4 regions of the Streptomyces sp. NPDC002809 genome follow, and region 4 is predicted to be linked to each of the others. Evidence: riboswitches for the same ligand, from Rfam matches in the RefSeq annotation. Region 4 holds a riboswitch; each other region holds the start of a gene.
What was found. A riboswitch is a leader RNA that binds a small molecule or an ion and turns the genes downstream of it on or off. The one in region 4 is predicted to bind cobalamin.

Region 1 (5,463 bases), on a different contig from region 4:
CGGCCGACGCGCCCGTCCGTCGGCTATCGGCCCGGCTGCTGCCCGTACCCCTTCAGCGCTTCCTTGACGTCACTCAGCTGCTCCGGCGTGAGCAGGGCCGGGGTGCGGCCGGGTACGGAGCTCGCGGTGAGCCAGAGGCGGCACAGCCATTCGAGCTGGGCGGTCCGGTCGTACGCCTCGTCGAGGGTGGCGCCGTAGGTGACCGTGCCGTGGTTGCCCAGCAGGCAGCCGGTGCGGTCGCGCAGGGCGGCGAGCATGTTTCCGGCCAGTTCGTCGGTGCCGTAGCGGGCATAGGCGGCGACCCGGACAGGGCCGCCCAGCATCGCGGCGGCGTAGTGGACCGACGGCACCTCGGCGACGAGCGTGGAGACGGCCGTGGCGTGCACCGCGTGGGTGTGCACGACGGCGGCCGCGTCGGTGTTCCGGTACACCGCGAGATGGAGCGGGAGTTCGCTGGTGGGGACCATGTCACCGAGGACCTGGTTGCCCTCCAGATCGACGCCGACCAGATCCTCGGGGCGGAGCCGGTCGTACGGCACTCCGCTCGGGGTGACCAGCACGGTCTCGCCGACCCGCGCCGAGACGTTGCCCGAGGTCCCCACGACCAGCCCGTCGGAGGCCGTCCTGCGGGCGGTGGCGACGACCGCATCCCAGGCCCGTTCGATCGAATCCCGCCACTCGCTGCTCATTCGAAGATCCTTTCAACGGATGAGCGGCCCGCTGCCACCCCTCCCCCGCAGGCCCGCCCGAACGCCGGATTCCGGGCCCACACCGGCCTGCGCCGGAACCCCACCGTCGCGCGGCGGGCGAAAAGGGCGGCGGCACTCCGGTTGGAGTCACCGCAACGCCCCGCTCAGTTCATCTTCCGTTCACCCGGATTGCCTACGGTCCACGTGCCACTGACGTCGAACGATTGCCTGGGTAAATGGAACACATCACGCTGCTGCTCGCGATTGTGATCGTGACAGCTCTAGTGTTCGATTTCACGAACGGTTTCCACGACACCGCCAACGCGATGGCCACGACCATCTCGACCGGCGCACTCAAACCCAAGACAGCGGTGGCCATGTCCGCCGTTCTCAACCTCGTAGGCGCGTTCCTGTCGGTGGAGGTCGCCAAGACGATCTCCGGCGGGATCATCAACGAAGACGGACTCAGAACCGAGGTCATCTTCGCGGCGCTCGTCGGCGCCATCCTGTGGAATCTGCTGACCTGGCTGGTCGGTCTGCCGTCCAGCTCCTCCCACGCACTGTTCGGCGGCCTGATCGGCGCCGCGGTGATGTCCGCCGGCTGGTCGTCGGTCGACGGCGGCACCGTCGTCACCAAGGTGCTGCTCCCCGCGGTCGCCGCACCGGTCGTCGCCGGTCTGGCCGCGCTGCTGGCCACCAAGCTGACGTACCGCATCGGCGGGAAGGTCACCGGCGGCGCCCAGGAGAAGGCCACCGCCAAGGGGTACCGCGCCGGTCAGATCGCCTCGGCCGGGCTCGTGTCACTCGCGCACGGCACCAACGACGCGCAGAAGACCATGGGCATCATCACGCTCGCCCTGGTCACCGGCGGCGTCCTCTCCCCCGGCTCCAACCCGCCGGTCTGGGTCATCGTGTGCGCCGGCCTCGCCATCGCACTCGGCACCTACCTGGGCGGCTGGCGCATCATCCGCACCATGGGCAGCGGCCTGACGGAGCTGAAGCCGCCGCAGGGCTTCGCCGCCCAGACCAGTGCGGCCACCGTCATCCTGGCCTCCTCGCACCTCGGCTTCTCCCTCTCCACCACCCAGTCGTGCTCCGGTGCCGTCATGGGCGCGGGCCTCGGCCGCAAGGGCGGCGTGGTCCGCTGGTCCACCGCCACGCGGATGTTCGTCGCCTGGGGTCTGACCCTGCCGGCCGCCGGTCTGGTCGGCGCGGGCGCGGAGTTCCTCACCAAGCAGGGCACCTGGGGTGTCGTGGTCGTCGCGGCGCTGCTGATCGCCGGCTCCGGTGCGATCTGGATGCTGTCGCGCCGCAGGCCCGTCGGGCACGACGATGTCGCACCCGGCGGCCAGGACGAGGGCGCGGCGGCCGGTGACGACGAGCCCGCGGGCGTCGTCACCACCGCCATCGCGGCCGTCAGCCCGCCGCCCACGGCGGCTGCCCGGGCCCACGACCTCACGGCCACCATCCCGGCCCCGGCCGGACCGGTCACCGACCCGGCCCGACCTGCCACGGTCTAGGGACCCCAAGAGCCTCCGGTAAGGACAGATCCACATGAACATCGACTGGGCAGCCCTCGGCACCGTCTTCGGCGTCTCCCTCGTCGCCACCGTCGCGCTCGTGGGGCTCTTCACCCTCGGGATCGTCGGCCTCTCCAAGCAGCCGGAACCGGCCGCACCGGGCGGATCGGCCGGCGGATCGCTCGTGCTGGCCCGCGCCGGCGCGTACGTCTGCTTCGGACTGTGCGCCGCGGCGGTGGCCTACGGCATCTATCTGATCGTCGCCTGAGCCCCACCACTCACTCCCCGCTCCTCCGCATCGGGCCGGCCGCACCACGTGTGCGTCCGGCCCGATGTGCGTCTGAGCACACTGCACCGTCGCAGGTCAACGGCAAGTTGACGGGCGTTCGCAGAGCGTGGTGGACTGCCGGAGCCATTACGGCGACAGCAGAGGAAGCCGGTGCGAATCCGGCGCGGTCCCGCCACTGTCACCGGGGAGCAGTCCCCCACCACGGAAGTCACGGTCCACGCGAGCGGACTGGAAGACCGGGGGAACTGCGGATCCGGAAGCCAGGAGACTCTCGTCGCCGTCACGTCGAACCAGGGCGCGGACCCTGAGTGAGGACATATCGCCATGCCCGGCTGCCGTGCGTCCAGTCCTGTGCTGCTCCTGCCAGCAACCGCCTGTCCGAGGGTCCTTCGAGGCGCAACGGCCGGCTGAACCGTGCGTGCCGATCGCATCTTCGCGTACGGCGCCACGGCCGGTCTGATCGGCGATCTGCTGCTCGGTGACCCCCGCAGGGGCCACCCGGTCGCCGCCTTCGGGCGGGCCGCGGCAGGCGTCGAACGCCGTCTGTGGCGCGACCACCGCGGCTGGGGCGCGCTGCACACCCTGGTCTGCGCCGGAGGCGCCGCCGGGGCTGCCGCGCTGGCCACCCGTGCGCTGCGCCGCCACCCCGCCGCGTCCGTCGCCCTGACCGCCGCCGCCACCTGGTCCGTCGTCGGCGGTACGTCGCTGGGCCGCGAGGCCCGGGCCATCGGCGGCGCGCTCGCCGCCGGGGACATCGACCTGGCCCGTGAGCGGCTGCCTCACCTGTGCGGCCGCGACCCGCAGTCCCTGGACGGGCCGCAGATCGCCCGCGCCGTCGTGGAGTCCGTCGCGGAGAACACCTCGGACGCCGTCGTCGGCGCCCTGGTGTGGGGCGCGCTGGGCGGGGTCCCCGGACTCGTCGGGTTCAGGGCCGCCAACACGCTCGACGCGATGGTCGGTCACAAATCGCCCCGCTACCGGCGTTACGGCTGGGCCTCGGCCCGCCTCGACGACCTCGCGGGCTGGCCGGGCGCCCGGCTGACGGCCCTGCTCGCCGTGGCCGCCGGGGGGCGGCCACGAGGAGCGGTCCGGGCCTGGCGGGCCGACGCGGCCAAGCACCCTAGCCCCAACGCGGGCCCGGTGGAGGCCTCGTTCGCGGGCGCGCTCGGCGTACGGCTCGGCGGAACGCTCGCCTACGGCGGCCGGGTCGAACACCGCCCCGTACTCAACGGAGCCACCGGCCGGGCGGTCGAGAGCGAGGACATCGAGCGTGCCGTACGGCTGTCGCGCCGTGTGAGCGCGCTGGCCCTCGGCGTGAGCGTGGCGGCCCGCCTGGGCGCGGGTCTCGCGGCACGACGGATCGCAGGGGCCCGCACCGCGGGAACCCGGCACCCGGGGGCCCGTACCGCAGGGACTCGACTCTCAGGACGGAGACCGACATGAGCGGCGGACTGCTGGTCGCCGGGACCACCTCGGACGCGGGCAAGAGCGTCGTCACCGCGGGCATCTGCCGATGGCTGGTGCGCCGGGGCGTGAAGGTGGCACCGTTCAAGGCACAGAACATGTCGCTCAACTCCTTCGTCACCCGCGAGGGCGCGGAGATCGGGCGCGCCCAGGCCATGCAGGCCCAGGCCGCCCGGGTCGAGCCGACCGCACTGATGAACCCGGTCCTGCTCAAGCCCGGCAGCGACCGCTCCAGCCAGGTCGTCCTGATGGGGCGCGCGGTCGGCGAGATGAGCGCCCGCGGCTACCACGGCGGCCGGCAGGAGCAACTTCTGTCCACCGTCGTGGACTGCCTGGAGCAGCTTCGGGGCACGTATGACGCAGTGATCTGCGAGGGGGCGGGCAGTCCGGCCGAGATCAATCTGCGGCGCACGGACATCGTGAACATGGGCATCGCACGGGCCGCACGCTTCCCGGTGGTGGTCGTCGGCGACATCGACCGCGGAGGGGTCTTCGCCTCGTTCTTCGGTACGACGGCGCTGCTCTCGGCCGAGGACCAGTCGCTGATCGCCGGGTACCTGGTCAACAAGTTCCGCGGTGACGTCTCCCTGCTGGAGCCCGGCCTGGACATGCTGCGCGATCTGACGGGACGGCCGACGTACGGGGTGCTGCCGTTCGCCCACGGCCTCGGCATCGACGAGGAGGACGGCCTGCGGGTGTCGCTGCGCGGCACCGTACGGGAGTCGGTCGTCGCCCCGCCGCACGGCGAGGACATCCTGCGCGTCGCCGTGTGCGCCGTGCCGCTGATGTCCAACTTCACCGACGTGGACGCGCTCGCCGCGGAGCCGGGCGTCATCGTGCGGTTCGTGGACCGTGCCGAGGAACTGGCCGACGCAGACCTCGTCATCGTGCCCGGCACCCGCGGCACCGTGAAGGCGCTCTCCTGGCTGCGCGAACGCGGGCTCGCCGACGCGCTGCGGCGGCGGGCCGCCGAGGGCCGTCCGGTCCTCGGCATCTGCGGCGGCTACCAGATACTCGGCGAAGAGATCGAGGACGACGTCGAGTCGCGCGCCGGGAAGGTCGACGGGCTCGGGCTGCTGCCCCTGCGCATCCGGTTCGACCGCGAGAAGACTCTCGCCCGGCCGGTCGGCGAGGCACTCGGCGCCCCGGTCGAGGGGTACGAGATCCACCACGGCGTCGCGGACGTGCGCGGTGGCGAGCCGTTCCTCACCGACGGTCGGGGACAGCGCATCGACGGCTGCCGCTCCGGCGCCGTGTGGGGCACCCACTGGCACGGCTCGCTGGAGAGCGACGCGTTCCGCCGCCGCTTCCTGACGGAGATCGCACGGGCCGCCGGCCGCCGCTTCGTCCCCGCCCCCGACACCTGCTTCGCCGGTCTGCGCGAGGAACAGCTCGACCGCCTCGGCGACCTGATCGAAGAACACGCGGACACCGACGCGCTGTGGCGGCTCATCGAGTCGGGCGCACCGACAGGACTTCCCTTCATCGCCCCCGGAGCACC
Region 2 (5,463 bases), on a different contig from region 4:
CGCTCCTCGGTCCGGACGCCCGCCGCGAGCACGGCTTCTGGCGCCGGCTCGTCACCACAGAACCGTTCCGCCGGCCGCTCTGGCCGCCTCCCGGCCCCACCCCCGACGAGCGGCTCGCCCTCGCCCACGCACGGCTGCGCACACTCAACAGTGCGCTGGACAGTGCCGCCAGGCCGGCCTCCGATCCACGCGCCCTTGCCGCCATGCACGAATGGCTCGCCCCTGTGGACCCGGCCCTCGCCACCGTTGCGGGCATTCATTACAACCTTTTCCTCGGAAGCCTTCTCGACCACGACGCCGACGGCACCCGCGACCTGTCGGAGTTCCTCCGGCTGCGACGGATCGGCACATTCCTCTGTACGGAGGTGGCGCACGGCAACGACGCCGCCGCCGTCGAGACCACCGCCACCTTCGACCCCGCCCGGGACGGGTTCGTGCTCCACACCCCGCACGCCGGTGCACAGAAGTTCATGCCCAACACCAGTCCGGCGGGCGGCCCCAAGTCGGGGCTCGTCGCCGCCCGGCTGATCGTCGGGGGTGCCGACCACGGAGTCTTCCTGCTGCTGGTGCCGCTCACCGATGCGTCCCGGGCCCTGCCGGGGATCCGGGTGCGCCGGCTTCCCGCACGGATGGGCAGTCCCGTCGACCACTGCCTGACCTCCTTCGACCAGGTCTTCGTAGGGCGAGAGGCGCTGCTCGGCGGCGTACAGGGGCGGGTCGGCGAGGACGGGGTGTTCCGCAGCGACACCGAGGGGCGCAGGCGCCGCTTTCTCGCGTCGATCGGACGGGTCACCGCGGGCCGGATCTGCATGAGCGCCAGCGCGGTGGGGTCCGCACGCGCCACGCTGGCCGTCGCCGTCCGCTACGGCGGCCACCGTTTCGTCTCCGGTGGCCGCCCGTCGCCGCCCGTCCCGGTGATCGCACACCGCAGCCACCACGGGCCGCTCGCCGAGGCCATGGCGACCGTCTTCGCGATGAGCCTGCTGCACCGGAGGGTCCTCGACCGCTGGGAAGAGGCGGCGGCAGGACCGCCGGCCGGCCGGGAGGCGGCCGAGCGGCTGGTCGACGTGGCCAAGGGGTGGATCACGTGGCAGGCCCGGTCCGTCATCGTCGAATGCCGGGAACGGTGCGGCGCCCAGGGGCTGCTGGAGAACAACGGGATGGCCGAACTCGTCACCGGCGTCGAGGGCGCCATCACCGCCGAGGGGGACAATCTGGCCATCCACTCCAGGGCGGCCGCCGGCCTGCTCTTCGAGGCCGCACGGGACCCGGACGAAGAGCCGGCGGCCGCTGCGCCGGGCGGCGACCTCACCGATCTGCGCTTCCTGGGCCGGCTTCTGGACCAGGTGGAGCGCATCTGGTTCGCGCGGGCGGCCGCCCGGATGGCGCGGGTCCCGCACGGCAACCCGCTGGAGCGCTGGAACGAGGCGTCCGGGACCGCTCTGCGGGGGGTCGAGGCGCATGCGTACCGGCAGGCGGCCCACGCGTACGAGCACGCGCTCGCGGCTCTGCCCGGCGGCGAGGCCCGCGAGCGGCTGGGCGAACTGGCCCGGCTGTTCGCGCTGCGCTGGGTCGCGCGCAACAGCGGGGATCTGCTGGCCGCCGGCCATCTGACCGCCGGTCAGGTCGAGGGGCTGACCGATGTCACCGAGCAGCTGATCGCAGCCGTGAGCGGTCATCTGCCGGAACTCGCCGAGTCCTTCGCGTTGCCCGGCGAACTGCTCGCCGACTGGCCCATCGCGGGAGCCCGCTACACGGACGCCTACGACGACCCGGGCGCCTCCTGGCACACCGCTGCGGACCGGGAACCTGCCGGGGGCGCGCGATGACGGACACACCGCAGGGAGCCGCAGCGCTGCCGCACCGGGCGGCGGACGCGGTCCGGTGCCTGGGCGTCCGCGTCGTCCTGCTGGGCTTCTGGGGGACCGCGGCCCTGCTCTCGCGGTGGTGCGAGGGTGCACGCACCATCGGTGGCGAATCGGTTCACCGCAAGGCCTGACCGGAGCGAGGCCGCCCCGGCACTCGGGCGTCGGGCGGGCGCTCGGGGCGGCGTGCGCGGCGCGCGCACGCAGCCCGGCCCCGACCGCCCGTCCGCCCACCGCTCGTGCCCGGGCGCACCGCCGCTGAGCTGCGCAGAGGCACGTGGTAGCGTGCCGGGAGCCAGTCGAACTCCACGTAGGGGTCAGGGAATCCGGTGCGAATCCGGAACTGACGCGCAGCGGTGAGGGGGACGGGCGGGGCCACAGCCACTGGGAGACCCACGGTTTCCCGGGAAGGCGTCCCGTCCGCGTGAACCCGAGTCCGAAGACCTGCTGGCACCCGCGGTCCGGGACCGGATCGCGGAACTCCGTACAGCGGGTCCCGCGCATGGGCCCAGAGACGACGAGGTACTCCGTGCCGCCCATAGCCGGCCCCGCCCGCACCGCTGCCCTGCTCACTGCCGGACTGATCCTGCTGACCGCCTGCGGCGGCGGGAAGGGCAGTACCGCCGCCAAGGCCCGGGGAGCCGACGGCTATCCGGTGACCCTGAAGAACTGCGGACGGACCGTCACCGTGGAGGCAGCTCCGAAGCGCGCCGTGCCGGTCGACCAGGGATCGACCGAGATCCTGCTCTCGCTCGGCCTCGCGGACCGGCTCGCCGCCACCGCCACCTGGACCGACCCCGTGCTGAAGGGCTTGGAGAAGGCCAACGCAGGCATCCCGAGGATCTCCGACAACCGGCCCTCGTCGGAGAAGGTCCTGGATCAGGAGCCCGACTTCGTCAGCGCCTCCTTCGAGTCGACGCTCGCCAAGGGAGGCGTCGCCCCACGGGAGCAGTTCGAGAAGCTCGGCGTCCCCACCTACGTCTCACCCGCCGACTGCACCGCCAAGGACAACAGCAAGGACGGTGACGGTGTCCGCACGGGCGCCCTGACCATGGACAGCGTCTACGGCGAAGTGCGGGACCTGGCCAAGGTGTTCGGCGTTCCGGAGCGCGGCGAGAAGCTTGTTGCCGAGCTGCGTGCCCGGGTGCGCAAGGCGACCGGGGGCATCGATGCCTCCGGGGCCTCCCTGATGTACTGGTTCGCCAACTCCGAGGCCCCCTACCTGGCCGGCTGCTGCGGAGCACCCGGCATCATCACCCGGGAGACCGGTGCGAAGAACGCCTTCGACGACACCCACGAGGAATGGCCCCAGATCAACTGGGAGACCGTCGCCGACCGCAACCCGGACGTGCTGGTCATCGGCGACCTGACGCGCAAGTCGCAGACCGCCGAGAGCGCCACGAAGAAGATCGCCTTCCTGGAGTCCAACCCCGCCACGAAGAACATGGACGCCGTCCGGCACAAGCGCTACGTGCTGCTCAGTGGCCAGGCCATGAACCCGACCATCCGGACCGTCGAGGGCGTGGAGCGCGTGGCCGCCGGCCTGCGTAGCTTCGGGCTCGCGAGGTGACGGACACCGAACGGGCGGCGGCACCGCACGAGGACGCGCGTGTGCAGGGCCGGCCCGACATCCGGGGTGTCCGTGGCCTCCCGGGTGTACGGGGCCTCCTGGGCGTCCGGGGCCTCGGGGGCGGACTCCTGTGGGCCGGCGGGATCCTGCTGCTCGTCCTGTCCGTCGCGGTCGCCGTCACCATCGGCCCCGCCCGGATCTCCGTCGCCGACGTCTGGTCCACGGTCGCCTCCCACCTCGGTGCCGGTGAGTCGCGGCTCAGCCCGATCCGCGACGGCATCATCTGGAACCTGCGCATGCCGCGCACCCTTCTCGCCGCCGTCTGCGGCGCGGGGCTCGCGGTCTGTGGCACCGTCATGCAGTCCCTGCTGCGCAACCCGCTCGCCGACCCGTTCGTCCTCGGGGTCTCCTCCGGGGCCTCGACCGGCGCGGTCGTCGTCGTCGTTCTCGGCGTCGGCGGGGGAGCGGTCTCCCTGTCGGCCGGGGCGTTCATCGGGGCGCTCTGCTCATTCGCCCTCGTCATGCTGCTCAGCCACACCCTCGGTGGCAGCACCGACCGCGTCGTGCTGTCCGGCGTCGCGGCCATGCAGCTCTTCTCCGCGCTCACCTCCTTCGTCGTGATGACCGCCGCCGATGCCGAGCAGACCCGCGGGGTGCTGTTCTGGCTGCTGGGCTCACTCGGCGGCGTCGGCTGGAGCGACGTGTGGATCTGCTCCGCCGTGCTCGCAGTGACGCTGCTGATCTGTCTCGGCCACGCCCGTACGCTCGACGCCTTCGCCTTCGGCCAGGACGCGGCAGCCACCCTCGGCGTCCACGTCGGCCGTACCCGGATCGTGCTGCTGTGCACGACCGCGCTGCTGACCGCCGCACTCGTCAGCTCGGCCGGTGCCATCGGGTTCGTCGGACTGGTGCTGCCGCACGCGGCCCGTGCGCTCACCGGTTCCGGGCACCGCAGGCTGCTGCCGGTCACCGCGCTAGCCGGGGCCGTCTTCCTGGTGTGGGTCGACACCCTCGCCCGGACCGTCCTGGACCCGCAGGAGGTTCCGGTGGGAGTCGTCACCGCCCTGATCGGGGTACCCGCCTTCGTGCTGGTTCTCTACCGCACCCGGCGGGCCTCGTGACCCCGGCCCACCCCGGCGGCCTGCGGGCCGACCGGGTCAGCAGGGAGGCGGGCGGCCGGCTCATCCTGGACGGTGTCTCGCTCGCCCCGCCGCCGGGCGCCACCATCGGACTGATCGGCCCGAACGGTTCCGGGAAGTCCACCCTGCTGCGGATCCTGGCCGGAGTCCTGGCCCCGGACGCGGGCGTGGTCACCCTCGACGACGATCCGCTGGCGGCCGTCGGGCGCCGCACCGTGGCCAGACGGGTCGCGGTGGTCGACCAGCACGCCGTCACGCAGGTCGAGCTGAGCGTCGTGGACGTCGTACGCCTGGGCCGCATCCCGCACCGCCGTGCCTGGTCGGCGCCGGGGGCTGCGGACGAGACGGCGGTGCGTGAGGCGCTGGAGCGGACCGGCCTCGCCGGACGCCGCGACCAGTCCTGGCACACACTCTCCGGCGGGGAGCGCCAGCGCGTCCAGATCGCCCGCGCGCTGGCCCAGCAGCCGCGTGAACTGCTCCTGGACGAGCCGACCAACCATCTGGACATCCAGCACCAGCTGGAACTCCTGTCCCTGGTCACGTCGTTGCCGCTGACCGCCGTCGTCGCCCTGCACGACCTCAACCTGGCCGCGATGTTCTGTGACCGGATCGTGGTGATGAACGAGGGACGGGTGGTCGCGGGCGGCAGCCCGGCAGAGGTGATCACCGAGGAGCTCATCGCCGATGTCTACCGGGTGTCCGCCGTCGTGACACCGGACGGCCCGCAGGGGCGGCCCTCGGTCCGCTTTCGTCCGGAGCGGGCCTGACTTACGCAGCGGGTCTCAGCGGGCCCGACTCCCGGAGCCGGCCCGACCAGGGAGCGGGCCCGACTCCACGCGGCGGTCCGGGTGCCTGTGACGTCGAACGCGAGGGCGGCCCCTCGTGCGTG
Region 3 (5,463 bases), on a different contig from region 4:
AAGTTCATGTGCATCGTCTCGTCACGGAACACCCAGTTGGTGCCCGTGGCGAGGCCGTGCAGCAGCCCGCGCGAGCGGAACCAGTACACGTAGGCGAACGCGCCGTAGAAGAACAGTCCCTCGATGCACGCCGCGAAGCAGATCAGGTTCAGCAGGAAGCGACGGCGGTCGGCCTTCGTCTCCAGCCGGTCGATCTTCTCGACCGAGTCCATCCACTTGAAGCAGAACTGCGCCTTCTCGCGGATCGACGGGATCTCCTCGACCGCGTCGAACGCGGCCGCCCGGTCGTCCGGATCGGGCAGGTACGTGTCGAGCAGCGTCAGATAGAACTGGACGTGCACGGCCTCCTCGAAGAGCTGCCGCGACAGGTACAGCCGCGCCTCGGGGGAGTTGATGTGCTTGTACAGGGTCAGTACGAGGTTGTTGGAGACGATCGAGTCACCGGTCGCGAAGAACGCGACCAGCCGGCCGATCATGTGCTGCTCGGCGGGCGACATCTTGGCGAGGTCCGCCACGTCGGAGTGGAGGTCGACCTCCTCCACGTGCCAGGTGTTCTTGATCGCGTCCCGGTAGCGCTCGTAGAAGTCCGGGTAGCGCATCGGCCGCAGGGTCAGTTCGAAGCCCGGGTCGAGAAGGTTCTTGTCACGCATGATTACTGGCACGCCTCGCAGGACTCGGGGTTTTCCAGGGAACAGGCGATCGCGTCCGCGTCGGGCGCGGGTGCCTGCTCGGGGATCGGGGCGGCGGACGCCGCGCGGGCGATCCGGGTCGCCGGGCGGGAGCGCAGGTAGTACGTCGTCTTCAGCCCCTGCTTCCAGGCGTACGCGTACATCGAGGAGAGCTTGCCGATCGTCGGCGTCTCCAGGAACAGGTTCAGCGACTGGCTCTGGTCGAGGAACGGCGTACGGGCCGCCGCCATGTCGATCAGTCCGCGCTGCGGGATCTCCCACGCGGTGCGGTACAGCGCCCGCACCTCCTCGGGGATCCAGGCGAAGCCCTGCACCGAACCGCTCGCCTCGCGCAGCGCCTCACGGGTCCGCGCGTCCCACACGCCGAGCTTCTTCAGCTCGTCCACCAGATACGCGTTGACCTGGAGGAACTCACCGCTGAGCGTCTCGCGCTTGAAGAGGTTGGAGACCTGCGGCTCGATGCACTCGTACACGCCCGCGATCGAGGCGATCGTCGCCGTCGGCGCGATGGCCAGGAGCAGCGAGTTGCGCATACCGGTCTTCGCGACCCGGGCGCGCAGGGCGTCCCAGCGCTCCGGCCAGTTCAGCTCGGTGTCGTAGTGGTCCGGGTGCAGCACACCGCGGGCGGCACGCGTCTCGGACCAGGCGGGCAGCGGTCCCGAACGCTCGGCGAGGTTGCAGGACGCCTCGTACGCCGCGAGCATGATGCGCTCGGAGATCTTCGTCGACAGGGCGCGGGCCTCGGGGGAGTCGAACGGCAGCCGCAGCTGGAAGAAGACGTCCTGCAGGCCCATCGCGCCCAGCCCCACCGGACGCCAGCGGGCGTTGGACCGGCCGGCCTGCTCGGTCGGGTAGAAGTTGATGTCCACGACCCGGTCGAGGAAGGTCACGGCCGTACGCACGGTGGCGTCCAGGCGCTCCCAGTCGATCGCGCCGTCGGCGACGAACGCGCCGAGGTTGACCGAGCCGAGGTTGCAGACGGCAGTCTCGCCGTCGTCCGTGACTTCGAGGATCTCGGTGCACAGGTTCGAGGAGTGCACGACCCGGCCCGGCTCGGCGGTCTGGTTCGCGGTCCGGTTGGAGGCGTCCTTGAACGTCATCCAGCCCTGACCGGTCTGGGCGAGGGTCCGCATCATGCGGCCGTAGAGCTCACGGGCCGGCATGGTCTTGCGGGCCAGGCCCTTGGCCTCGGCCGCGCGGTAGGCGGCGTCGAACTCGTCGCCCCACAGGTCGACCAGCTCGGGCACGTCGGCCGGGGAGAACAGCGACCAGGTGCCGTCCGTGTCCACGCGGCGCATGAACTCGTCGGGGATCCAGTGCGCCAGGTTGAGGTTGTGCGTACGCCGCTGGTCCTCGCCCGTGTTGTCGCGCAGCTCCAGGAACTCCTCGATGTCCGCGTGCCACGTCTCCAGATAGACGGCGGCGGCACCCTTGCGCCGGCCGCCCTGGTTGACCGCGGCGACGGAGGCGTCGAGCGTCTTCAGGAACGGGACGATGCCGTTGGAGTGCCCGTTGGTGCCGCGGATCAGGGAACCGCGGGCGCGGATCCGGGAGTACGAGAGGCCGATGCCGCCCGCGTGCTTGGAGAGGCGCGCCACCTGGTGGTAGCGGTCGTAGATCGAGTCCAGCTCGTCCAGCGGCGAGTCCAGCAGATAGCAGGAGGACATCTGCGGGTGCCGGGTGCCGGAGTTGAAGAGCGTGGGGGAGGAGGGCAGGTAGTCCAGCCGGCTCATCAGACCGTACAGCGCGGCGACTTCGGCCAGGGCGCGCTCGGAGGTGTCCTCGGCGAGCCCGGAGGCGACGCGCAGCATGAAGTGCTGCGGCGTCTCGATGACCTGCCGGGTGAGCGGGTGGCGCAGCAGATAGCGGCTGTGCAGGGTGCGCAGGCCGAAGTAGCCGAAGCGGTCGTCGGCGCCGGCGGCGAGCGACTGCCCGACCAGCGCGTCCAGGGCGGCAGCGTGGAGCGTCACGAACTCGGCCGTGCGGTCCGCGATCAGGCCCTCGCGGTGCCCGACGGCAACCGATGCGGAGAACGATGTCGCGCCCTGCCCGGCCGCCTCGTCCGCGATGGTGCGGGTGAGGAGACGGGCGGCGAGCCGGGAGTAGGCGGGGTCCTCGGAGATCAGGCCCGCGGCGGCCTCGGTGGCCAGCGAGCGCAGCTCCGCCTCGTCCGACCGGGCGTTACGGCCGCGCAGTGCGGCGGCGGCGACGCGTCCGGGGTCGGTGTCGGGCAGATCGGCGGTGAGGTCGGTCAGGGTCCGCAGCAGTGCGGTCCCGGGTCCGTCGCTCGTGGTTCCCGTTGATTCGGCCGCTGAAACCGGATCGGCTGGCGCGATGGTCACGCGGTGCTCTCCCTCGCTCGGCTCGGGGCCTTCGGGGAGCGGGGGCAGCCGGGCGGAGCGGGACCCGGCAGGGCAGCGCTCCGTGCGGCGTCCACCGGCCCATCCACGAGGCCCGGACGTCTGGGCATCCGGATCGGTCGAGCCGGATGCGCTGTCGGCAGGTCCTCGGACTGGGGGGTGCGCAAAAGCACACCGAACACACCGTTGCGGGACAGTTCCGGATTCGCACCGGATTTCCCTGCGGCGACAGCGAGCACGAGCATACATGTGGGGGCTGCCGGATGCGGCAGCCCCCACATGTTGTGTCGTACGAGATCTTGGTGCGCCCTTACGGCAGGGGCCGGAGGTCCAGACGGTACGTCAGCAGCTTGAGGTCGTCGATGGGATTCCAGTCCCTCTCGGGCGTCCGTACGAAGCCGAGGCGCCCGTAGATCCTATGGGCTCCGAGCATGGCCGGCTGCGTCGACAGGACGAGCCCCGTGACCCCCGCGGTGCCCCGTGCGCGGTCGATACAGGCCCGTACGAGCGCCTCGCCCGCCCCGGCGCCACGGGCCTCGCGGGAGACCGCCAGCATCCGGAACTCGGCCTCGTCCGCGGCCGCGATGTCGGCCCACGGGTTGCCCGGCCGGGCGTAGGTGACCCCGCCCAGGACGCGGCCCCGCGCGTCGGCGGCCACCAGCACCTCGGCCTCGGCGGCCCTGCGGGGTACGTCGCGCAGCTGCTCCAGGTACGGATCGTCGGCGCCGTAGTCCAGGAGCCCGTCACCGAGATAGGCCTCGGCGGTGATCTCGCCGAGGAGCGCGTGCTCGGCGGGTTCGACCGGCCGGATAGCTATGTCCATGGGCGGAAGTCTGCCGTACCGGCGGCCCGTGGCCGCATGCGATTTCCGCGGGACGCGTGAACGGGCCGCCGCACCCCTCCCGGGAGGCGTGCGGCGGCCCGTTCACGTACGTGGCGGTCAGTGGCCGCCCGGCGCACCGGCGGTGGCCGGCGGGAGCTCCGTCTTCACGCCCGGGTCGCCCGAGTCCGCGGTGTAGTCACCCGGGGAGGTCTCGTCGACCCCGACGGGCGCCTTCACGGCGTTCAGGACGAAGGTGAGGACGACGACCACCACGACGTTCAGCACGAAGGCCGTCAGTCCGATGTAGCCGATCTCGCCGAGGCCGGGGATCTCCTTGGAGGACCCGCCGAAGTGGCTCTGGGTCGGGCTGGCGACCCCGTACGCGGCGGCCGTTCCGTAGACCATGCCGACAGCCCAGCCCGCGAGGAGCGCCCAGCGGTGGAACCACCGGGTGAACAGCCCGCCGACCAGGGCCGGCATCGTCTGGAGGATCCAGATCCCGCCGAGCAGCTGGAAGTTGATCGCGACCGTCTTGTCCATGGTGAGGACGAAGGCGAGCGCGCCGACCTTCACCAGGAGCGACACCAGCTTGGAGACCTTGGTCTCCTGCGCGGGCGTCGCGTCGGGTTTCAGGAAGTCCTTGTAGATGTTGCGGGTGAACAGGTTCGCCGCGGCGATCGACATGATCGCGGCAGGCACCAGGGCGCCGATCCCGATGGCGGCGAAGGCGACGCCCGCGAACCAGTCGGGGAACATGTTCTCGAACAGCTGCGGGATCGCCAGCTGGCCGTTGTCCACCTTGACGCCGGCGGCGATCGCCATGAAGCCGAGCAGCGCGAGCAGCCCCAGCATCAGCGAGTACAGCGGCAGGATCGTCGTGTTGCGGCGGATCACGTCACGGCTGCGGCTGGAGAGCGTCGCCGTGATCGAGTGCGGGTACATGAAGAGCGCCAGCGCCGAGCCCAGGGCCAGGGTGGCGTAACCCCACTGGCCCGCCGCTCCGGGCGCGAGTCCGGCCACCGGTTTGCCGGCCGCCTCGTTCTTCGCCGAGAACGCCTCGCCCGCCTTGGCGAAGATGTCGTCGAAGCCGCCCAGCTTGATCGGGATGTAGATGATCGCCACGGCGATGACCAGGTAGATCAGGCCGTCCTTGACGAACGCGATCAGCGCCGGGGCGCGCAGGCCGGAGGAGTACGTGTACGCGGCGAGCACCGCGAACGCGATCAGCAGCGGAAGGTCCTTGACGAACCAGTGGGTGTTCTCGCCGCCTCCGACGCCCATCACATCCAGAACCGCCTGGATACCGACGAGTTGGAGTGCGATGTAGGGCATCGTGGCGAGGATGCCGGTGACGGCGACCGCCAGCGAGAGCCCCTTGGAGCCGAAGCGGCCGCGGACGAAGTCCGAGGTGGTGACGTAGCCGTGCTTGTGCGACACCGACCACAGGCGCGGCAGGAAGGTGAAGATCAGCGGGTACACCAGGATGGTGTAGGGCACCGCGAAGAAGCCGGCCGCGCCCGCCGTGTAGATCGCCGCGGGAACGGCGACGAAGGTGTACGCGGTGTAGAGGTCGCCGCCGAGCAGGAACCAG
Region 4 (5,463 bases):
CTACAACCACTCCTCGCGCTGGGGAGCCAAGGGCCTGTACACCCCGACCGTCTACGGGGTCCGTGACAGCCAGTGGAGCTGGTACTACGACGAGAAGAACGAGGGCTTCGAGTACGACGGACTGACCGTCGACCCCAAGACCGGTAAGTCGTACTACAACGGTGACCTGTGGTCCACGGCCGAGCCCGCGGGCAACACCTGTCTCAACTGGGGCAAGCCGACCGGAGCCACCTCTCCCGAGGGCTACAAGATCTACAACTGCCAGTGGCCGAACCCGACATCGGGGATGTTCCCGAAGGAGTACTACCACAACTGCTGGCTGGGCAACTGGGAGGGCGAGGACTCCCGCTCCTGCTGGCTGCACGAGGACCTGGCCGACTTCAACACCGAATCCGCACCGGTCCAGAACTACCTGATCGGCGCGTACAACAAGTACATCGACATGGGTGTCGACGGCTTCCGCATCGACACGGCCGTCCACATCCCACGCACCACCTGGAACCGCCGCTTCCTGCCCGCGATCCAGGAGCGCGTCACCCAGCAGTTCGGTGCCGAGGCCGCGAAGAACTTCCTGGTCTTCGGCGAGGTCGGCGCGTTCGTCAACGACAAGTGGAACCGCGGCTCGGTCAACCACTCCGCGCAGTTCTTCACCTGGAAGGAGCGCAAGGAGTACGACGCCGACGACACCAAGGCCGCACTGGAGATGTACAACTACGAGGAGCAGCTCGGTACCGGGTCGCAGCCCACGTCCACCAACGCGTTCCTGGACGGCAACACCTACCACACCCCCGACCACAGCCAGTTCTCCGGCATGAACATCATCGACATGCGCATGCACATGAACTTCGGTGACGCCACGAACGCGTACAACAACGGCAAGGACTCCGACGACTCGACGAACGACGCCACGTACAACGTCGTCTACGTCGACAGCCACGACTACGGCCCCAACAAGAGCAGCGAGCGCTACGCGGGCGGCACCGAGGCCTGGGCCGAGAACATGGCCCTGATGTGGACCTTCCGCGGCATCCCGACGCTCTACTACGGTTCGGAGATCGAGTTCCAGGCCGGCAAGAAGATCGACTGCGGGCCCAGCTGCCCGCTGGCCACCACCGGACGCGCCTACTACGGTGACCACCTCGCGGGCGACGTCACGTCCTCGGAGTTCGCCAAGGTCGACTCCGCCACCGGTGAGGTCGCCAACACGCTGTCCCAGCCCCTGGTCAAGCACGTCCAGCGGCTCAACGAGATCCGCCGGGCCGTGCCCGCCCTGCAGATGGGCCAGTACTCCACCGAGGGCATCACCGGGCAGATGGCGTACAAGCGCCGCTACACCAGTGGCACGACGGACAGCTTCGCCCTCGTCACCGTCACCGGTGGGGCCTCGTACACCGGGATCCCCAACGGCACGTACAAGGACGCCGTCACCGGTGACACACAGGTCGTCACCGGCGGAAAGCTCACCGTCGCCGCACCCGGCAAGGGCAACATGCGGGTCTACGTGCTGAACGGCCCGGGCAAGATCGGCACAGCGGGTCCGTACCTGAAGTAGCGCGGAACCAGCGGCACTTCAGCCGCACAGCGCGTGCCCCGGCGGGCCGGTGACTCCGGCCCGCCGGGGCACGCGCACACTCCGGGACTACGAACCGCCGTCCGCCGCCAGCAGGGCCTCGCGGCCGATCATGGCGGTCGAACCCGGGGCCGTGCATGCGTGGGCGCCGGCCACCGCACCCAGCCGGGCAGACCCCAGGGCGTCCCGGCCGTCGAGCCGTCCGTAGAGGAAGCCGGTGACGAAGGCGTCACCCGCACCGTTGCTGTCCACCACCGGCGACGGCGGAACCGTCGCCGGAACGTGGACCGGGTCCTGCCCGCCGTCACGGGTGAGGACGTACGACCCCGCCGCGCCGTCCGTGGCGACCACCGTGCCCGCGCGGCCCTCGCGCAGGATCTCCCGCATCACCGCGGGCGTGCGGTCGCCCGTCGCCGCCGCGCTGAAGAAGACGAGATCGGACCTGAGGGCGAACTCCCGCTGATGGTCGCCCAGTCCGTCCCAGTCGTGCAGATCGGTGGAGACCGGGATGCCCAGGGCCTCGATGTCGTCGTAGAGGAAACGCGTGAAGTTCATGATGGACAGATGGACGTGGCGGGCACGCCGCAGCCGGGGAAGGTAGAAGTCCTGCGGCATCCGCAGGTCCTCCGGGTCACGGGCGTCGTAGAACGACATCCGCCGGCCCGTCGCGTCCACCAGGTTCACCGCACGGCGGGTGCCTGCCGCCGAGATCAGCGGGTGGAACTCCACATCGCCCTTGGCCAGCCGCTCGCGCACCTGCGCACCGGTCCAGTCGTCGCCGATGCAGTCGAGCAGCGCGACATCCAGCCCCAGCGCGCGGGCGCCGAGGGCGACGTTGCCCCCGGTGTGACCTGGCCACTCCTCGATCGGTCCGACCATCACCGAGTCGGCGAGCGGGACCGGCAGGGAGTCGACGCGGACGATCGTGTCCACCCCGCTGCCGCCGACCACCAAGACGTCGTATTCCGTTTGTTGTTGGACCACTGTTCCGCCTCTCCGTTCCCGCCGTGATCAGTATGGCCGACGTCCCGAGCCGGCGTCCGTCTCATCCGTAGGTCCGGAATGTGAACAACGGCGTGGTGTGCGCGGCAGTCCTCTAGGGTGGGATGTGCAGCTGGTTCGCCCTGTCCGCCAGGCAGGCGCGTCGCAAGAGGGAACCCGGTGGGAATCCGGGACTGCCCCGCAGCGGTGAGCGGGAACGACCGCCGTCATACGCACTGGACCCGAAGGGCCCGGGAAGCGACGGCCAGTAGGAGTCTGCCCCGGCAGACGTGCCCGCGAGTCCGAAGACCTGCCCGTTGCCCGCACCCGAACCCTCGGATGCGGAGATCTCGGTGACCTCGTGGGCGGGTCGGCGGCAGACAGCGGGTGGACGGGCACCGAAACGGTGCGGTGATCCGCCCGGTCCGTCACCCCTTCGCGCCCGCGTCCCGATCCGGGATCCGCAGGAGACACGCTCGCGAAGGAGAGCTACGTGACATCCGAATCCGCCTCGGCGACGGCAACCGCCACCGTGTACGGCTACCCCCGCCAGGGCCACCACCGCGAACTGAAGAGGGCGGTGGAGGGCTACTGGAACGGCCGCGTCACCGCCGAAGCCCTGCGGGAGACCACCGCCGCCCTGCGCCGGGCCAACTGGGAGGAACTCGCCGCCGCCGGCATCGGAGAAGTTCCGACCGGTGACTTCTCCCTGTACGACCACGTCCTCGACACCAGCGTCATGGTCGGCGCGATCCCGGAACGGCACCGGGCCGCCGTGGCGGCCGAGCCGCTGGACGGCTACTTCGCGATGGCCCGCGGCAGCCGGGAGACCGCGCCGCTGGAGATGACCAAGTGGTTCGACACCAACTACCACTACCTGGTACCCGAACTGGGCCCGGACACCGTGTTCGCCGCCGACTCGTCCAGGCAGGTCGCCGAGTTCCGTGAAGCCGCCGCCCTCGGCCTGACGGGCCGTCCGGTCCTCGTCGGTCCCGTCACCTACCTCCTGCTGGCCAAGGCGGCCCCGGGCGCCCCCGCCGGCTTCGACCCGCTGTCACTGCTGGACCGGCTGCTGCCCGTCTACGCCGATGTGCTCGCCGACCTCAGGGCGGCGGGAGCCTCATGGGTGCAGCTCGACGAGCCCGCCCTCGTCCAGGACCGCACGCCCGAGGAACTGGACGCCGCGGACCGCGCCTACCACCGGCTCGGCGGCCTCGAAGACCGGCCGAAGCTCCTGGTCGCCTCCTACTTCGGGCGGCTCGGCGACGCACTGCCCGTCCTGGCCCGGACTCCGGTCGACGGACTGGCCCTCGACTTCACCGAATCCGGCGCCGCCAACCTCGCCGATCTCGCCGCCGCCGGCGGTCTGCCCGGCAAGCGGCTCGTCGCGGGCGTCGTCAACGGCCGCAACATCTGGATCAACGACCTGGAGAAGTCGCTCGCCACGCTGGGCACCCTCCTCGGTCTCGCCGGCCGGGTGGACGTCTCGGCCTCCTGCTCACTGCTGCACGTACCGCTGGACGCCGCAGCCGAGCGCGGCATCGACCCGCAGATCGTCCGATGGCTCGCCTTCGCTCGCCAGAAGACCACCGAACTCGTCGTCCTCGCCCGCGGTCTCGCGCGCGGAACCGGAGCCATCGCCGCCGAACTCGCAGAGAACCGGGTAGGACTGGCATCCCGCGCGGGATCCGCACTGACCCGCGACCCGGCCGTGCGGGCCCGCGCCGCGGCCGTCACCGATGCGGACGGCCGTCGCTCTCAGCCGTACGCCGAGCGGACCTTGCTCCAACGCGCGCACCTGGGACTCCCACTGCTGCCGACCACCACGATCGGCTCCTTCCCGCAGACGGACGAACTGCGCACCGCTCGGGCCGACCTGCGGGCCGGGCGGCTCGACGGCCCCGGCTACGACAAGCGGATCGAGGCGGAGATCCGCGAAGTGATCGCCTTCCAGGAGGAGACCGGGCTGGACGTCCTGGTGCACGGTGAGCCCGAACGCAACGACATGGTCCAGTACTTCGCCGAACAGCTCACCGGCTACCTCGCCACCCGGCACGGCTGGGTCCAGTCCTACGGCAGCCGCTACGTCCGTCCCCCGGTGCTCGTCGGCGACATCTCAAGGCCGGACCCGATGACCGTCCGCCGGACCGCGTACGCACAGTCGCTGACCGCGCGCCCCGTGAAGGGCATGCTCACAGGGCCCGTCACCATGCTCGCCTGGTCGTTCGTCCGCGACGACCAGCCACTCGCCGAGACCGCCCGCCAGGTCGCCCTCGCCCTGCGCGACGAGGTCGGGGACCTGGAGGCGGGCGGCACGTCGGTCATCCAGGTCGACGAACCCGCCCTCCGCGAGACCCTGCCGCTGCGGGCCGCCGAGCACGCCGCATACCTGGCGTGGGCCACCGAGGCGTTCCGCCTGACGACCGGCGGCGTACGGCCGCAGACCCAGATCCACACCCATATGTGCTACGCGGAGTTCGGCGACATCATCAACGCCATCGACGACCTCGACGCCGACGTCATCAGCCTGGAAGCTGCCCGCTCCCACATGGAGGTCGCCCGGGAACTAGCCGACCACGGCTACCCGCGCGAGGCGGGCCCCGGGGTCTATGACATCCACTCGCCCCGGGTGCCGAGTGCCGACGAGACGGCGGCCCTGCTGCGCACCGGCCTCGCCGCCCTGGGCGCGGAGCGTCTGTGGGCCAACCCCGACTGCGGGCTGAAGACCAGGGCCTGGCCCGAGACCCGGGCCTCCCTGGAGAACCTCGTCACGGCGGCCCGCGTGGTCCGGACGGAGCAGGCCGGCGGCGGCGCCTGACCGGAGCCGGGGCCGGAGCATGCGCCACCTGGCGCGCTCCGGTCCCGGTGGTGCGGTCCCGTGGTGCGGCCGCATCGGGCGGCCCGGACAACGC

Region 1: it holds a riboswitch for cobalamin, as region 4 does, so the genes downstream of both, ABT025_RS36540 (cobalamin biosynthesis protein) here and metE (5-methyltetrahydropteroyltriglutamate--homocysteine S-methyltransferase) in region 4, are expected to answer to the same signal.
Region 2: it holds a riboswitch for cobalamin, as region 4 does, so the genes downstream of both, ABT025_RS04530 (ABC transporter substrate-binding protein) here and metE (5-methyltetrahydropteroyltriglutamate--homocysteine S-methyltransferase) in region 4, are expected to answer to the same signal.
Region 3: it holds a riboswitch for cobalamin, as region 4 does, so the genes downstream of both, ABT025_RS27285 (ribonucleoside-diphosphate reductase subunit alpha) here and metE (5-methyltetrahydropteroyltriglutamate--homocysteine S-methyltransferase) in region 4, are expected to answer to the same signal.

Annotation. Positions count from the first base shown of each region.
Region 1 covers NZ_JBEOVJ010000113.1:11,084-16,546, forward strand. The annotation lists gene ABT025_RS36525 (class II aldolase/adducin family protein) at 24-689, opposite strand; gene ABT025_RS36530 (inorganic phosphate transporter) at 926-2,209, shown strand; gene ABT025_RS36535 (hypothetical protein) at 2,244-2,477, shown strand; cobalamin riboswitch at 2,639-2,769, shown strand; gene ABT025_RS36540 (cobalamin biosynthesis protein) at 2,913-3,941, shown strand; gene ABT025_RS36545 (cobyric acid synthase) at 3,938-5,463, shown strand, end outside.
Region 2 covers NZ_JBEOVJ010000004.1:186,824-192,286, reverse strand. The annotation lists gene ABT025_RS04540 (acyl-CoA dehydrogenase family protein) at 1-1,829, shown strand, start outside; gene ABT025_RS04535 (hypothetical protein) at 1,826-1,999, shown strand; cobalamin riboswitch at 2,145-2,331, shown strand; gene ABT025_RS04530 (ABC transporter substrate-binding protein) at 2,395-3,435, shown strand; gene ABT025_RS04525 (FecCD family ABC transporter permease) at 3,534-4,556, shown strand; gene ABT025_RS04520 (ABC transporter ATP-binding protein) at 4,553-5,341, shown strand.
Region 3 covers NZ_JBEOVJ010000056.1:6,565-12,027, reverse strand. The annotation lists gene ABT025_RS27290 (ribonucleotide-diphosphate reductase subunit beta) at 1-650, opposite strand, end outside; gene ABT025_RS27285 (ribonucleoside-diphosphate reductase subunit alpha) at 653-3,031, opposite strand; adenosylcobalamin-variant (AdoCbl-variant) riboswitch at 3,183-3,281, opposite strand; gene ABT025_RS27280 (GNAT family N-acetyltransferase) at 3,360-3,872, opposite strand; gene mctP (monocarboxylate uptake permease MctP) at 3,990-5,463, opposite strand, start outside.
Region 4 covers NZ_JBEOVJ010000048.1:21,951-27,413, forward strand. The annotation lists gene ABT025_RS25355 (carbohydrate binding domain-containing protein) at 1-1,552, shown strand, start outside; gene ABT025_RS25360 (carbohydrate kinase family protein) at 1,640-2,524, opposite strand; cobalamin riboswitch at 2,669-2,883, shown strand; gene metE (5-methyltetrahydropteroyltriglutamate--homocysteine S-methyltransferase) at 3,045-5,369, shown strand.